DNA from 4 places in the Pantoea sp. R13S299 genome. Region 1 is predicted to be linked to each of the others. Evidence: predicted binding sites of a transcription regulator. Region 1 holds the regulator's gene; each other region holds the start of a gene.

Region 1 (4,195 bases):
GTTTGTTGAGATAGTTGACCAGCGGCAGCGGCTCGCCAAAGTTAACGTAACCCTGGCCGAGATTGCGCAACTTGCGTAAGCCGCGCACCATCTGCATGAAGCCCTCTTTCTCTTTTGCCGCACCGCGCAGTTCTTTGGCGTACGTACCCACTTCCATCACATGCTCATAGCCAATGTAGATCGGCACCAGCGTGATTGGACGATTGCCGCCGCGCAGCATCGCCTGCAGCGTCATGGCTAAAGTGCCGGTTTTAGGGTCCAGCAGGCGACCGGTACGTGAACGGCCCCCTTCAACAAAGTATTCAACCGAATAGCCGCGGGTGAACAGCTCGCCGAGATATTCGCGGAATACCGTGGCGTAGAGCTTATTGCCTTTAAAGGTACGACGAATAAAGAAGGCGCCCAGACGACGGAAAATCGGGCCGGCTGGCCAGAAGTTGAGATTGATACCGGCTGCAATGTGCGGCGGCACCAGACCCTGATGATAGAGCACATAGGAGAGCAGCAGATAATCCATGTGGCTGCGATGGCAGGGCACATAGACAATCTCGTGGCCATCCTGCGCCAGCTGACGAACCTTTTCGCCGCCATTGACGTTGATGCCCTGATAGAGACGACTCCAGAGCCAGCCCATGACACGGTCGGTGACGCGAATGGCTTCGTAGGAGAAGTTTGCAGCGATCTCCTCCATCATCTCGACGGCATTCTGCTGCGCTTTCTCATGAGAGATTTTCTTGCTGCGTGCTTCATCTTCGACGGCTTTTTCAATCGCTTTGGATTGCAGCAGACGATTAAACAGATCCTGACGCGCCGGTAAACGCGGGCCAATCGCCGCCAGTCGCTGACGGGCAAAATGGATGCGTGCCACACGAGCCAGCTTCTGAGCAATCGACTTATCGGTACCGTGCTCCGTGGCCATGCGGCGCAGCGAGACGGTTGGCGAGAAGCGGACGAAACTGTCGCGTCCATGCCAGATCACGGCAAAGAACTTCTGCACGCCGTTCAGCAACCGCAGATGTGGCGTGGGTTCGCCCTGGACTTCACGTCCTGGTGCGCGGCCAAACATCACGGTGACCGGCAGCATCTGAATATCGAGCTTAGGGTTATTGCGATGCAGGTCCAGGTAATCGTGAAAAATTTTCACCGATTCCACGCTGGGCACAAAATAGGGGAAGACGCGCGGGCCATCATGGATAAACACGTGGCGCGGCAGCAGTGAACCATCAATCTCCAGCGGAGAAAGCGGGTCGGGCAGATGATGCCGCAGACACTGTGCGCGTAAAGTCAGTAAGTCGGCCTTCGAATCGTAAGGCAAAACATACATAATAGGTCGGGTCGGATCCAGACCATGTTCAGACACGGGATCGGCCGGAATGGCCTTACTTTTTACCAAAAACGACAGTGGTAAATTAAGCAATTTGTAATAGAGTTTACGCCAACCTGACATAGACAACATGAAGCCTCTTGTTAGCAAAGCGCCGCAAGCATAGCAGAAAGTGCAGCGAAGATCTGTGGTGGTGCCAATTGCACGCAGCCCAGACATTGACGTCAATCCGATGAAAGGGTTCTCACATCATGGCAAATAATGCCACCGGACTTATCAGAATAGTAAAAGCCGCAGGTTACTCATGGCAGGGACTGCGCGCCGCCTGGCAACATGAAGCGGCGTTTCGCCAGGAAGCACTGGCTGCGCTGGCCGCTATTATTATCGCGTGCTGGCTGGATGTCGATGTGATCTCCCGCATCCTGATGATTGGCGCGGTGGTACTGGTCGTCATTGTCGAAATCCTCAATAGCGCCATTGAAGCGGTGGTTGACCGTATTGGTCAGGAGCACCATCCCCTGGCGGGCCGGGCAAAAGACATGGGCTCGGCGGCGGTGCTGATCAGCATCATACTGGCCCTGTTTGTCTGGGTCGCGCTGCTCTGGACACATTTGCGATAAGCCTTCCACAACGCGCCTCAGGGCGCGTTTTCACTGACAATCGGTTTCCATTTCACCAATACCTGTATATACTCACAGCGACTGTATAAACAACCAGGGGGCGGGATGAAAGCATTAACCAGCAGGCAGCAGCAGGTCTATGACCTGATTCGCGACCATATTTCTTCAACAGGCATGCCGCCTACGCGTGCAGAGATTGCCGCGCAGCTGGGCTTCCGCTCGCCGAATGCGGCAGAAGAGCATCTGAAAGCGCTGGCGCGTAAAGGCGTCATCGAGATCGTTTCCGGTGCATCGCGCGGTATTCGTCTGTTAATGGAAGAAGAAGTTTCAGAAGGGCTACCGCTGATTGGCCGGGTTGCTGCCGGTGAGCCGATCATGGCGCAGGAACATATCGAAACCCACTACAAAGTGGATCCGGGCCTGTTCAAGCCTTCTGCCGACTTCCTGCTGCGCGTCAGCGGAATGTCGATGAAAGATATCGGGATTATGGACGGCGACCTGCTCGCAGTACATAAAACCCAGGATGTGCGCAATGGCCAGGTTGTCGTTGCCCGCATTGATGATGAAGTGACCGTTAAACGCTGGAAAAAGCAGGGTGCTATCGTGCATCTTCTGCCGGAAAACAGCGATTTCGACCCGATTGTTGTCGATACCCGTGCACAGTCGCTGACCATTGAAGGTCTGGCGGTTGGCGTGGTCCGTAACGGCGAGTGGCTCTGATTCTGAGGGCTGCGTGCATTCGCCTTTTCTGATGCTATTCTGTCTGCCCTAATTTTGTCGCCTGCTTAACTGCAGCGACACTGAGCACGGAACGGCGAATGCGCTTTATCACGGCAACGGATAAAAATCTCTGGCGGCTTGCGCTGCCGATGATCCTTTCAAATATCACCGTTCCTTTACTGGGAGTGGTCGATACTGCAGTTATTGGTCATCTCGACAGCCCTGTCTATCTTGGCGGGGTTGCGGTCGGGACCACAGTGACCAGTTTCCTCTTTATGCTGCTGCTTTTCCTTCGAATGAGTACCACTGGCCTGACGGCTCAGGCGTTTGGTGCGGGTGATAAAACCGCTCTGGCACGCGCGCTGACGCAGCCGCTGATTATTGCGCTGCTGGCTGGTGTACTGTTCATCGCTTTACGTTATCCCATTATTCAGCTGGCGACCCATCTGGTTGGCGGCAATCCTGATGTTCTGGAACAGGCGGCGCTGTTTATTCAGATTCGCTGGCTCAGTGCGCCTGCCACCCTGGCAAACCTGGTGATTCTGGGCTGGCTGCTGGGCGTGCAGTATGCGCGCGCGCCGGTGATCCTGCTGGTGGTGGGCAATCTGGTTAACATCGTGCTCGATCTCTGGCTGGTGATGGGGCTGCACTGGGGTGTTGCGGGTGCGGCAACCGCCACGGCGCTGGCGGAGTACATCACGCTGGTCGTCGGCGGCATCATGGTCTGGCGGGTGTTAAAGCTGCGCGGTATTACGTTAAGCCTGCTGAAACAGAGCTGGCGCGGTGACAGCGGTCGGCTGCTGCGACTGAACCGGGATATCATGCTGCGCTCTCTGATGCTGCAGCTCTGTTTCGCCTCGCTGACGGTGCTAGGCGCGCGGCTGGGTCCGGATGTGGTGGCGGTTAACGCGGTATTACTGATGTTCATTACCTTTACGGCCTACGCGCTGGATGGCTTTGCCTACGCGGTTGAAGCGTTTGCCGGTGAAGCGCATGGCGCAAAAGATGGCAGTAAATTGCAGCACGTCTGGCACTCCGCCTGTCGGCAGGCAGTGGTGGTGGCGCTGTTTTTCTCACTGATCTATGCCATTTTTGGCCCGCAGATCGTTACCCTGCTGACCTCTCTTCAGTCACTCCAGCAGACTGCTGACCGCTACCTGGTCTGGCAAATAATCATGCCGCTGATCGGCGTCTGGTGTTATCTGCTGGATGGGATGTTCATCGGGGCGACGCGCGGACGCGAGATGCGTAACAGCATGGTCGTGGCGGCGGCAGGCTATTTTCTGACGCTGCTCAGCGTACCTGTGCTGGGCAACCACGGCCTGTGGCTGGCGGTGACGGTTTTCCTGGCGCTGCGCGGCCTGTCACTGTGGCTCATCTGGCGTAAGCACTGGCGTCAGAACAGCTGGTTTGACGCCTGATCCTGCGGGGGCCGATTCAGGGCGATACAGATTATTCCGTATTATTCCGCGGTTATTAAATTAGCTACTACAATTAACTTTAAGCAGCGCAGTTAACCAGCGCTTTATAT
Region 2 (4,195 bases), on a different contig from region 1:
AAAGTCTTTATAGAATTGACGTGGTAAAAACAAAAACCGCCCCGGCAGGCAAGAGCGTGAAGTGCGCTCTGCCCGACCGGGGCGGTTCTGTTATAAGTCTGCTGTTACGACTTCGCGTTGTTTTCAGTAATCGGTGTGCGCAGCAGTTGCGGTTCGATGTTCTGAATCACGGCGGCTTTTGGCTGCTTCGCGACTTCTTCCAGTGCCTGCTGACATTCGACGGTCGGACGCTCAACTTTACGCAGGGTCATCCGGTCGTAGCTCAGTTCGCCATTTTCCACCACCAGCGGCATCACCCGCAGCTGGCGTGTCACGTTGACATAATCGCCGCCGAGACGCGTCAGTTTGCCCGGCTTCGCGATCACCCGCATCCACTGACGGCAATCCAGGGTGCTGCCATCCGCATTAATGATCACGCTGGCCATCGCCTTTTCGTTGATCAGGCTGCTCTGTGGGCCGACAGTTTGCCAGGTTCCCTGCAGATCAGCGGGCGCCGGCGTCTGCACCGCGTTTTCATAATCGTTAATTTGCGCACAGCCACTCAGTGCCAGGGCGGCAATCAGCATCCACTTTTTCATGTTTAATCCCTAAGATCACGTCAATGGCGGCTACGTTATAATTTTTCCACCGCGTAACGCAAGATATCTGGGTGTTCAGACACCACGGAAACCCTGATTGCGGCAGAATTTAACCGGCAGCGAGTTCAGTGGTCTGCGTTTTGACCGGCAAATCGCTGGCGAAGCGGGTTCATCCAGGGCCTTTGCCACGCCTGACAAGCGATAAACAACCCGCTACACTGGCGCGCTGCAACAGACTTACAGGAATATGAACATGAAAACGCCAGAAGCCTACTATGCCCAGGCACGCAAGATGTTTTTTACCGCGCATCCCGACTTTCAGTCTGCATTGGATGAATTAACCGAGAGCGATGCCCGTGCCGCCAACCTGTCACTGCGACAGCTGCGCGAATGGCATGCCGAACGCATCTATGCGGCCTTTTTGCGTCAGAAGAATCTGGATGGGATGATTTTCTCTATTCAGCTCGCTGAGCCGGATAAAGCGGTAGCGGCTGAAGCGATCGAGACCTATCTTAAATCTCATGCTGAGTCGCTGGGGATGAGCTGGGAAGAGTTTTGCATTAAAAACGAGCTGTAATCAGCGCCACGCAGAAGATGCCTGACACAAACAGTGCGCTTGCACTGCCTCTGGAGATGTTGCTGGATTGCCACCTTCAGAGGCGAATTTTTTCCTGGCCCTACTCTCTCTCTTCCATAGTCTTACCTTTCACTTCTACATAACTCGCGACGGCGAGCAGACGATTAATGTGCGTCAGCAGCAGGTCAACATCAGACTGCAGAAATTCGGTTGAAGATTGCGAAGCGGTAATAATCGCATCCTGCACCGTTTCTGAAATGGTCAGCGAGTTATCCTGTTTCGCCTGCACCAGCAGCGCTGCAACCAGCAGGGACTGCGCTTCCAGCTGAGCAGTCAGCTCTTTCGCATCCACATCCATCTTTGACAGTTTAAGCAGAATTTCTATTACCAGTTGTCGCATCGCAGGCCTCCTGAAGAGTAAGCCGCCATTATGTCGCGATGCGTACGCATTTTGCTAGTCGAAGATCGCGGTTTACGCGAGATAAAAATTTACGCGAAATCGGGCGCGCTGCCTTGCCACTGTTTTTATTTACAGTATTATATGTCAGCGATTTTGCCCTGAATGGATTGCCATCATGTTTGTTGAGTTAATTTATGACAAGCGCAACGTTGCCGGTTTACCGGGTGCTCGCGAGATGATTCGTGAGGAGCTGGAAAAGCGGGTGCATCGGGTGTTTCCTGACATTGAAGTCAAGGTCAAGCCGATGGAACGTAACGCGATTGATACGGATTTAAGTAAGAACGATAAAGCGACGGTTGCGCGGATTGTTGAGGAGATGTTCGACGAAGCGGAAATGTGGCTGGTGGCCGATTAATCCCTTAACGGCCACCGCATCAGTTAGCGGGAGATGACTTAGCTCTCCTGCTCGCTGTGATTAATTTCAATCTCGATGTCCTGAATAGCGGCATCCAGATCTTCCAGCAGTTTACCCTGCTTATTCAGCAACGCATCGATCCGGTCGGCGTTGGTCTTGTCTTTGTACTCACCGGCATCAAACGCTAACCAATGGCTGGAAAGGGTTTCGGTGTTGGTCTGCGCATAGTGGCGCATCTCTTTTAGCTGAGAAGTGACGTCACGCAGATAGTCAGTTTTGGTCTTGGTTTCTGTTGAATCGCTCATGCTAAATTTCCTTCTGGTCAGTTATCCAAAGTGATTAGGCTTAGCGGTTCATCAACCGGCCAATCAGCGGGCGGGCATTCAGATACAAATGTCGCCCGGAGATTTAAAACTAGTCGATAATAGCGAAGCCGCACTAGGAATAATCGGAAGTTACGGTTTCTGAGCCGGCTTCGTTGCTGGCGCCTCACTGACAATGACCACTTCTTTGACTTTTGTTACCGTTTTGTCGGCTATACGATCCGGTATGGTATCGAGCTTGTGCTGTAATGCGCCGACCTGTTCAGTCAGCAGTTCTACCCGATCATCTCGTCGCGCCGCAATTATCCGATAATCCGCCCGAATCTCCTCGATCCGCCTGTTTGCCGTGTTACTGACATACAGGAAAATAATCGTCATCAGGATGCAAATCATCGAACAGCTCAGCAGAATGCAGCCGAGAATAACTTTGCGCCGGTATGACATCGGAGCTTTAGTGCTATTGATCGTTGGCATGGGTATGATCCTCCAGAGTTGAGATGAGCCGATCAATCTCATTACGAAATTTATCGTTGTGATCGGTTTCGGTCATGGCCAGTAAAATCCCTACCGCATTCTTGATTAACCGAAGATCGGTTTCGAGTGTCGAGATACGCCGCAGATTCCTGTCGTGCCGGTCGCGTAACTCATCATTCTCCTCACGTATCAGCAGGTTGCTCTCTTTCAGCAATACCACCTGCTCTTTGTAGCTGGTTATAATTTCGCCGCCTGCCCGATTACTGGTTACGATTGACGCGATACCCGCCAATAACGGTTTCCAGAACAGTGCTGCTGCGCCCCCACCCAGAACTAACGCACCCATACTGGTAATAAGACTACTTTCCATGCCACACCCCTTTGTCCGGTAAGGTCTCTGGAACCACTGCGTGCTGAACAGCCACGTCCTCAGCCTGAAATTTAAGATTGCTTAAATACCAAGCTTAAGTATACTTAAGTCATTATCAACCAAAAAGTCAAGCTGATGAAAAATGAAACGCTGGGTGACCGCATCCGACTCCGACGTAAATCACTGCAGTTAACGCAGAAGCAATTGGCGCAGAAGGTAAAAGTGTCCCATGTGGCGATTTCGCAATGGGAAAAAGAGGAGACATTGCCGCGTGGTGAGAACCTGCTACGGCTTGCCGAAGCGCTGGGCTGCGCCCCGGCTTTTCTTATAGATGGGGATGGTCCTGTTTTCAGTGAAAGCGCGTATGGTGGTCTGCATCAGATCCCACTGCTGGCACAACGCGATGTTGCGCAATGGCTGACAGACGCCAGTTCTGTTCGGCATGAGCTGCTGATGCACAACGACATGGCGCTTTCGCAACAGAGCTTTGCCATTCGGGTGGAAGAACAGGCGATGACGCCTGCAATTCTGAAGGAAGATGTGGTGATCATTGATCCCAGCCTGACACCTCAGCCCGGCGACTGCGTGCTGGCATTGCAGCAACAGGTCGCCCTGCTTCGTACCTGGCGTCAGCGCGGCTGTGAAGATGGCATCACGCAATTTGAACTGGCACCGGTGAATATCAATTTCCCTGAGCTGCATTCCAGCCGGGATAGCCTGAAACTGCTGGGTACGCTGGTAGAGTTACGGCGTTATCGCCAGCCATAAAAAAACCCGCAGACGCGGGTTAATTTTTCATCGTACAACGGGGGTCCGGGCGGGCACTTACAGGGCGTCGGTGAGTTGATCCACAATCACCTTGCCCTGCAGATCGGTCTGCATAATGCGGTAATTCACCGGCCATGAGCGGCGGGTACTGAGTTTATCGAACAACGTCACACCGCCTTTTTTGACACCCTGGCGGTTAACAATAATCCATTCGGTCACTTCTTCCTGACCACGATTTTTCAGGCTCACCGAACGTTGTTCGATCAACTGATCTTCAGCTTCAATCTTTA
Region 3 (4,195 bases), on a different contig from region 1:
CTCATGTCGAACGGCATGCCGTTGGCGTTTACCGGCATCGCAGCCAGACCGGAAGAGAGGATGTGGCGTGGGTTCATGCCGCCCAGAATGGCATTGACCACCGGATCTTTCGCTGACGCTTCCTGGTAAGAGAGCGGCGCGCCTTCAAGATTCAGCGCTACGGCGTAGCCCAGCATTTCGATATGGCTCAGCTCTTCGGTGGCGGTGGAGATCAGCAGATCCCGAATCCGCACATCACCCCGTGCGCCCATCGCCTGGAAAAAGTATTGCATCGCTACACGAATCTCACCTTCGACGCCGCCGATGGCCTGCTGTAACAGCATGGCAAACTCTGGATCGGGCTTCTCTACACGAACCGGGAATTGAAGTTTTGATGAATGATGGAACATAGTTATTTTCCTCGTCTGTGTTTGCAGTAGATGCAGGAAAAGCCTGGACACAGATATCGGATAAATAAAGCGAAACGAGAGCAATTAACCGGAATTTGCGGTCAAATAAGCGGCAAAAGAGGGGGTTTCCGGAGCTATATCTGGTCCGGCAGAGCAGGAAAACTCAGCGATAGGAAGGGGACGCAAGACTCAGTGCAGAAGACATAAAAAAAGCCCCTGAAAAGGGGCTGATTCGTGACGGGAAAAGCATCCATGCTCATTCGCATTTCCGCTTAACAATTTAGCTTTCGCTGGTGGCCGTTGCACGCTGCAGAACATGCTCCAGAGCCTGACGGTAAATATCCTGCTTAGCCACGTCACGCTCGCTCTCGAGGCGATTAATCAGGCCCAGCACGACGTCTTTATCTGAGACATGGGCTTTCGAACGGGCGAGTTCAGCGTGGACCGCCGCGATAACCTGTTGTTCGGTGGTCATGGCGGTGCCAGAGTTCATGAAGTAATCAGAAATCTGAGACTCTGTATTCATCGTTGTTTGCATGTCAGGCCTCATAAGAAATTGGGGAAGAATGCGTCGATTCAGATCCGGTTGCCGGCTGACGCAAAAAAAATGCATCTGAAGGTGGAAATCCACAACACCTTCAGATGCGGTGCAAAGCACCTTTCGTTACAAGTGATTTAACATCACGAGACAAAGTTATACAAGAATTGCAAACTTGTACAATGAAATTTGACAAAAATTAACTGGTTGGTGGTGTATATAAAATGCATGTTTTAGGCGTGCAAATAGATTGTTGCCGATTAATGCATAAAATACAGGGTATTGAGGATTTTCTCAGGACGATCAGGATTTTCAGGTCAAAAGGCCGAGGATTTTACTGATAACACCCTGACGTGCTAAAAGGGCATTTTTGGATGGATTTCAGCAAAAGCTGTACAGGTTTTAGCGCAGAAAAAACGCAGGGTGCAACGGTACTGCTGCAATCCTGGCCGTCTGACAGGCCACGCCACATAATTCGCTTCCCACGCCTGAAGCAGAAGGCTAAGGTTAAGCCCTTATTCATCACAAGGAAATGATCATGGTTCACGACTATTTCGCGATTCCGCCTGCGGGCGTGACTCAGGAACAACATAAACGTTCAGTGGCGGTGGCAGCTGCGCTGTCAGTGGCAAAAGAGTCCGTCAGTGCCTCCACGTCGGCAACCGGCTCAAAAACCTCTTGGGACCTGCAGGCCGTGGCGAATGAAATTGGTAATCTGGCCGATGCGATTCAGGATGCGCTGGAGAGTGACAGCCAGGCTTAACCCCTGACCTGCAACGCCTGAGGCCGTTGCCGGAGCGGGGCAGGTCCGGAGAATGGCAGCGTTCAGGAGCCGGTCATATCCGGCAATCGGACGCTGCCACAAGCCCGCTTATTCCACGGCAGGCGGCTCATATTTAATATATTCACGCAAGGCATCATGGATGGCCTGATTATTACCTTCCTCCAGACCGCGTTCGGCATATTCCTTCGCCAGCGCCGCCAGCACATCGTCAAACTTCCCTTTGTAATTAAGATTATTCAGCGCGATTTGCTGACCGAGTATCGCTTTTAATACCGTGGTCTCAACCTTTAACTGTGCGACTGCCTCTTCCAGATGTTTGATTCGATCGTCGTCTGCCATAACCCCTCCGTGCTTTAAAAAGGCAGAATAACCAGCCCGCTCGTAATATTCAAACCTCCGCGAATGCCAGAGAGGCGTTGTCAGATTTTCCTTAAGTCAGAATAATCAGCGGCGGAATTTATAAGATTAGTTACTGGAAGAAAAAACGCGGATATTTCCACAGTGCGGCGAAAGTAACCCGTTTCCGCTTACTCTCGCGGCAATGCGAAAAAAGTGGTTAAAAAAAAGTGCATTACCATCAACCCCTTCGCTTAAAAAACTTTTCTGTTACTTGATTAAAAGGGGGATTAGCTATTACTGTATTTATATACAGTAATTTGAAAAAGGAGTGACATTATGGAATTCATTAAACCTGCGGACATTCGCGCCGTTATGCCGTTACCGCTTTATATCGAACGTGTGCCCTGTGGATTTCCCTCCCCGGCGCAGGATTATGTCGAACAACGTATCGATCTCAATGCGCTGATGGTCCAGCACCCCAGCGCCACCTATTTTGTCCGGGTCAGTGGCGAGTCGATGATTGAGGCGGGCATTAACGATGGTGACATGCTGGTGGTCGACAGCTCACTCAACGCCTCACACGGCGATATCGTGGTCGCCGCCGTCGACGGTGAATTCACCGTTAAACGTCTCCAGCTTCATCCCTGCCTGCAACTGATGCCGATGAATACCAAATTTAAACCGATCGCTATCCAGACCGAAGATGCGCTGGAGGTGTTTGGCGTGGTGACCTTTGTGATTAAAGCGACACACTGATCATGTTTGCGCTGGTCGATGTGAACTGCTTTTATGCCTCGTGTGAGACTGTGTTCCGGCCCGATCTCCGAGGTAAACCGGTGGTAGTGCTGTCGAACAATGACGGCTGTGTGATTGCCCGCAGCGCCGAGGCAAAGAAAGCCGGCATTAAAATGGGCGCGCCCTATTTTAAAATGCGTGAAGAGCTGACGCGTCACGCGGTGCAGGTCTTCAGCTCGAATTATGCGCTCTACGCCGACATGAGCCTGCGGGTGATGACCATACTGGAAGAGATGGCCCCGTCGGTGGAGATCTACTCGATCGACGAGGCCTTTATGGATCTCACCGGCGTGCAGAACTGTATGGCGCTGGAGACCTTTGGCCGTCAGGTCAGAGAGCGGATACGCAAAGAGACCCATCTGACCGTCGGCGTCGGCATTGCCCAGACCAAAACGCTGGCCAAGCTGGCGAATTTTGCGGCCAAAAAGTGGAGCAAAACCGGCGGTATTGTCGACCTGTCGGACCCCGAACGGCAAAGAAAGCTGCTGGCGCTGATTGATGTGGCTGACGTCTGGGGCGTCGGTCACCGGATCGGCAAACGGCTCAACGCCATGGGCGTCATAACCGCGAAAGATCTGGCCGATCAAAGCACCGAGTCCATTCGCAAACAGTTCAGCGTGGTGATGGAGCGCACTGTCAGAGAGCTGCGCGGCGAATCCTGCCTGGAGCTGGAGTCGGTGACACCGATAAAACAGCAAATCATGTGTTCACGTTCGTTTGGCAGCCGTATCTCCGACTACCATCAGATGCGCGAGGCCGTCTGCGCCTATGCCGAGCGCGCGGCAGAAAAGCTGCGTCGTGAAAATCAATATTGTCGCCAGATAGGGGTGTTTGTGCGTACCAGCCCGCATGCGACTGACGAACCCTTTTATGGCAATCAGTCCACCGGCCAGTTGCTGATCCCGACGCAGGATACCCGCGACATTGTCAGCGTCGCGATGGCGTGTCTGGATAATATCTGGATTGAGGGACATCGCTACATGAAAGCGGGCATCGTGCTGGGGGATTTTTTCAGCCAGGGTGTGGCTCAGTTGGATCTGTTTGACGAACATCAGCCACGCCGCAATAGCGAAGAGCTGATGAAGCTGATCGACACCGTCAACAAGCTCGGCAGCGGAAAGCTCTGGTTTGCGGGGCAGGGGATCAACAAAGCCTGGTCGATGAAGCGCGAGATGCTGTCGCCTGCCTATACCACACGGGTAACCGATCTGCCGGTGGTTGCGCTAAAGTAGAGGCGGGCATAAAAAGTGCCGGAATAACGGTTCTGAGGCAGAACCCTATAATCAGTAAACAGACACTTTCTGGTATCACGCTTTCCGCACAGAGAAATTCTGCACTTTCCTTTCCCCA
Region 4 (4,195 bases), on a different contig from region 1:
GTGAATCCGCTGGCGTTTATGGAACCGACTTCGCCGCATATCGTCAGCGCGGAAGAGGGCAGGCCGATTACGCATCTGGCGCTGTCGGCGGGTCTGGCGGCGCTGGAGCCGCTGGCGGACTGGATTCTGGTCGAAGGCGCGGGCGGCTGGTACACCCCGCTGTCAGAGACGCACACCTATGCGGACTGGGTGGTCAGCGAAAAGCTGCCCGTCATTCTGGTAGTAGGGATTAAGCTCGGCTGCATCAACCACGCGATGCTCACCGCCGAGGCTGTACGGGCGCGCGGCCTGCCGCTGGTGGGCTGGATCGCCAACACCGTCGAGCCGCCAGGCAAACGCTATCAGGAATATCTCACCAGCCTGAAAAACCGACTGCCTGCGCCTTGTCTGGGCACGATTCCGTACCTCACCGATGCGGCGCAGCAGGCGTCCTGTGGGCAGTATCTGACGTTGCCGGAGTAAGCCTCAGGCTACCGTCAGCCATTTATCGACGGTGTGGTCATCGAGCTGCTCCATGCTGCCCTGCGCCACATTGCGGCCGCGGTGCAGCAGCAGGAAATAGTCCGCCACACGACGGATCAGCGACAGGCGCTGCTCCAGCAGCAGGATGGTCAGCCCGTAGTCGAGATTAAGGCGGCGGATCAGGTTGCCCATCTCCTCTTCCAGCCACGGCGACATCCCATCGGTCGGTTCATCCAGAATCAGCAGTTTGGGCTGCAGCACCAGCGCGCGCGCCAGGGCCAGCTGTTGCTGCTGATCGATCGGCAGATCGCCGCTGCGCTGCTGGCGCAGTGAGTAGAGCGCCGGGAACAGATCGAACACCATTTCAGGAATGGCTCGATGGCGATCGCGCTGGCTGGCACCCGCCAGCAGCGCAATCAGCAGGTTATCTTCCACGCTCATCTGGGTGAAAATATGGCGGCCCTGTGGCACATAACCAATCCCCATCTGCGCCCGCTGTTCAGCGGGTTGCAGCAGCAGATCTTCCGGCGGCGAGCCATCCTCTTTCCAGGAGATCGAGCCGCTGTTAATCGGCAGTCTGCCCATGATGCAGTTCACCAGCGTGGTTTTACCCATGCCAGGGCGGCCCAGAACGCCGGTGCAGGTGCCAGGCGACAGATCCAGGTCCACATCCCACAGAATATGGTTTTGACCATAAAATTGATTTACCGAACGTAGACTCAGCATCTGACACTCTCCTTCCCGATCATTAGCCTGATTGCATCCGCTCTCTGTCGTCTGGCAAACAAGTCATCAGCAATGGCAACCTCTCCACTGCAGCACAGTGCGCGTATAGCGCGGTGACGCCAGTAAGTCCTGCAATTCCCAGGCCAGATCTTAAAACGGTCCTGATTCCTGCCGGAATGCGGGGTTTCAGGCATAAAAGGTGAGAAAAACTTATCAATTCCTCACGGTGGTCACGACGCTGCACTTTTGCAGTGCCTCAGGGCGCTGTTTCTGGTGCAGAGGTACAGTGAAGAGGCAATAACTCTGATTAAGAATCGTAGTGGAACGGTGAAAATTTGCGTGATGTGCCAGGCGACAGATTAAAAATGCAGAATAATCCGTCAGCAGCCGCTGCAAAATTTAACGCAAAAAAAATTATTTTCAGGATGAAGGAGAGGCAGGGAAAAATTATACACAGCTGATGGCGGCGGGGCTGCCATCACTTATCCACCATTCCTGTGGATAACCTTGTGCATTAGGTAATGAAAACCAGTTGGAAGCGAGGAAATACGCGGCCTGGTAACATAATGACGAGAATCTGGCCTTATAGGCTTAAATTAATAAAATCAGTTGCTTATCAAAAAACAAGCCTGCGATTTATCTGTCAGGTAACCGAACTGTAATTTTGTGACGCTCTATTGACAAATGTTAAATCAGATCCCGGTCTGGGGATAACATTGCGCCACGGTCTTTGCGCTATCGCGGTCACATCACCGGTGTGGAAAGTATCGCAATGCTGGCGATAAGAGTGCACCAGCACTGTTTTTATATCCAGTATTATTTTCTGGCAAAATCACCATAGCAGAGTAAAATAAGTGCCTGCCCGCCGACTTCTCCAGCAGGAACCGCATTCATGACCAAAGCTTTTAAACTGAATTCCGCCTTTAAACCTTCGGGCGACCAGCCTGAGGCGATTCGTCGCCTGGAAGAGGGGCTGGAGGATGGACTGGCCCATCAGACCTTATTAGGCGTAACCGGCTCCGGTAAAACCTTTACCGTCGCCAACGTCATTGCCGACCTCAATCGCCCGACGATGGTGCTGGCACCGAACAAGACGCTGGCCGCCCAGCTCTACGGCGAGATGAAAGAGTTTTTCCCGGATAACGCCGTCGAGTTTTTCGTCTCTTACTACGACTACTATCAGCCTGAAGCCTATGTGCCCAGCTCCGACACCTTTATCGAAAAGGATGCGTCGGTGAACGAACACATCGAACAGATGCGTCTGTCGGCTACCAAGGCGCTGCTGGAGCGACGCGACGTGATCGTGGTGGCGTCGGTTTCGGCGATCTACGGTCTGGGCGATCCCGATCTCTATCTGAAAATGATGCTGCACCTGACCCGCGGCATGATCATCGATCAGCGCAGCATCCTGCGCCGTCTGTCAGAGCTGCAATACGCCCGCAACGACCAGGCGTTCCAGCGCGGCACCTTCCGGGTGCGTGGCGAAGTGATCGATATTTTCCCGGCGGAGTCGGACGATATTGCGCTGCGCGTCGAGCTGTTTGACCAGGAGGTTGAACGTCTGTCGCTGTTTGACCCGCTGACCGGCCAGATCGATTCGGTGGTACCGCGCTTTACCATCTATCCCAAGACGCACTACGTGACGCCGCGTGAGCGTATTCTGCAGGCGATGGAAGATATCAAAGTCGAGCTGGCGGACCGTCGCCGGGTGCTGCTGGAGAACAATAAGCTGCTGGAAGAGCAGCGTATTACTCAGCGTACCCAGTTTGACCTGGAGATGATGAGTGAGCTGGGCTACTGCTCCGGCATCGAGAACTACTCGCGTTACCTCTCCGCACGCGGACCGGGAGAAGCGCCGCCGACGCTGTTTGACTATCTGCCCGCCGATGGGCTGCTGGTGGTAGATGAATCGCACGTCACCATTCCGCAGATTGGCGGCATGTACAAAGGCGACCGGGCGCGTAAAGAGACGCTGGTGGAGTATGGCTTCCGCCTGCCGTCGGCGCTGGACAACCGTCCGATGAAGTTTGAAGAGTTCGAGGCGCTGGCACCGCAGACCATCTATGTCTCGGCGACGCCGGGCAAATATGAGCTGGAAAAATCGGGCGATGAAGTGGTCGATCAGGTGGTGCGTCCTACCGGCCTGCTGGATCCGATTATCGAAGTGCGTCCGGTCGGTACCCAGGTCGACGATCTGCTGTCGGAAATCCGTAAACGCGTGGAGATCAACGAACGTGTGCTGGTGACGGTGCTGACCAAACGCATGGCGGAAGATCTCACCGAGTATCTCTCTGAGCATGGCGAGAAGGTGCGTTATCTGCACTCCGACATCGACACCGTAGAGCGTATGGAGATTATCCGCGACTTACGTCTGGGCGAGTTTGATGTGCTGGTGGGCATCAACTTACTGCGTGAGGGTCTGGATATGCCGGAAGTGTCGCTGGTGGCGATTCTGGATGCGGATAAAGAGGGCTTCCTGCGTTCTGAACGATCGCTGATTCAGACCATCGGTCGTGCGGCGCGTAACATCAACGGCAAGGCGATTCTCTATGGCGATAAAATCACGCCGTCGATGGCGCGTGCCATTGAAGAGACCGAGCGCCGCCGCGAGAAACAGCAGCTGCACAACGAACAGAATGGCATTGTGCCGCAGGGCCTGAATAAGAAGATCACCGATATTCTGGAGCTGGGCAAAAACGTGGTGAAAACCCGCGGCAAAGCGAAACCGGCACGTCCTGGCGAGGCTCAGGCGCTGGCCGATTTCCAGCTGTTAACGCCGCAGGCGCTGCAGAAGAAAATCCACGAGCTGGAAGGGCAGATGCAGCAGCACGCGCAGAACCTGGAGTTCGAACAGGCGGCCAACGTGCGCGATCAGCTGCATGAGCTGCGAACGCTGTTTATTGCGGCCTCGTAGCGCCGTCAAAGCCCTGAATGGCGTGTTCCAGCGCCACCCGTAACAGCTGGCGGTCGTGACGATATTTGATGTCGGCGGCCTCCAGCGGTTCAC

Evidence for each region. The regulator LexA, encoded in region 1, represses DNA repair genes until DNA is damaged. The targets are predictions, from matches to a motif close to TNCTGTATGTACATACAGNA.
Region 2: ACN1CO_RS07645 (DinI-like family protein) is a predicted target of LexA. The motif match lies at 1,673-1,692, and genes of this name have one in related genera.
Region 3: umuD (translesion error-prone DNA polymerase V autoproteolytic subunit) is a predicted target of LexA. The motif match lies at 2,346-2,365, and genes of this name have one in related genera.
Region 4: uvrB (excinuclease ABC subunit UvrB) is a predicted target of LexA. The motif match lies at 1,985-2,004, and genes of this name have one in related genera.

Annotation. Positions count from the first base shown of each region.
Region 1 is NZ_JBLYEF010000002.1:31,648-35,842, forward strand. It holds gene plsB (glycerol-3-phosphate 1-O-acyltransferase PlsB) at 1-1,447, opposite strand, end outside; gene ACN1CO_RS11135 (diacylglycerol kinase) at 1,576-1,944, shown strand; gene lexA (transcriptional repressor LexA) at 2,050-2,664, shown strand; gene dinF (MATE family efflux transporter DinF) at 2,763-4,085, shown strand.
Region 2 is NZ_JBLYEF010000001.1:1,567,877-1,572,071, forward strand. It holds gene amyA (alpha-amylase) at 1-2, shown strand, start outside; gene yedD (lipoprotein YedD) at 105-578, opposite strand; gene ACN1CO_RS07635 (DUF6388 family protein) at 832-1,155, shown strand; gene iraP (anti-adapter protein IraP) at 1,256-1,555, opposite strand; gene ACN1CO_RS07645 (DinI-like family protein) at 1,731-1,970, shown strand; gene ACN1CO_RS07650 (hypothetical protein) at 2,009-2,275, opposite strand; gene ACN1CO_RS07655 (hypothetical protein) at 2,426-2,767, opposite strand; gene ACN1CO_RS07660 (hypothetical protein) at 2,751-3,137, opposite strand; gene ACN1CO_RS07665 (helix-turn-helix domain-containing protein) at 3,273-3,905, shown strand; gene ACN1CO_RS07670 (hypothetical protein) at 3,963-4,195, opposite strand, start outside.
Region 3 is NZ_JBLYEF010000001.1:1,025,169-1,029,363, forward strand. It holds gene ACN1CO_RS05040 (manganese catalase family protein) at 1-389, opposite strand, end outside; gene ACN1CO_RS05045 (biofilm development regulator YmgB/AriR family protein) at 670-864, opposite strand; gene ACN1CO_RS05050 (hypothetical protein) at 1,466-1,690, shown strand; gene ACN1CO_RS05055 (hypothetical protein) at 1,799-2,050, opposite strand; gene umuD (translesion error-prone DNA polymerase V autoproteolytic subunit) at 2,387-2,806, shown strand; gene umuC (translesion error-prone DNA polymerase V subunit UmuC) at 2,809-4,077, shown strand.
Region 4 is NZ_JBLYEF010000001.1:351,082-355,276, forward strand. It holds gene bioD (dethiobiotin synthase) at 1-462, shown strand, start outside; gene ACN1CO_RS01795 (ABC transporter ATP-binding protein) at 466-1,188, opposite strand; gene uvrB (excinuclease ABC subunit UvrB) at 2,081-4,102, shown strand; gene ACN1CO_RS01805 (gluconeogenesis factor YvcK family protein) at 4,086-4,195, opposite strand, start outside.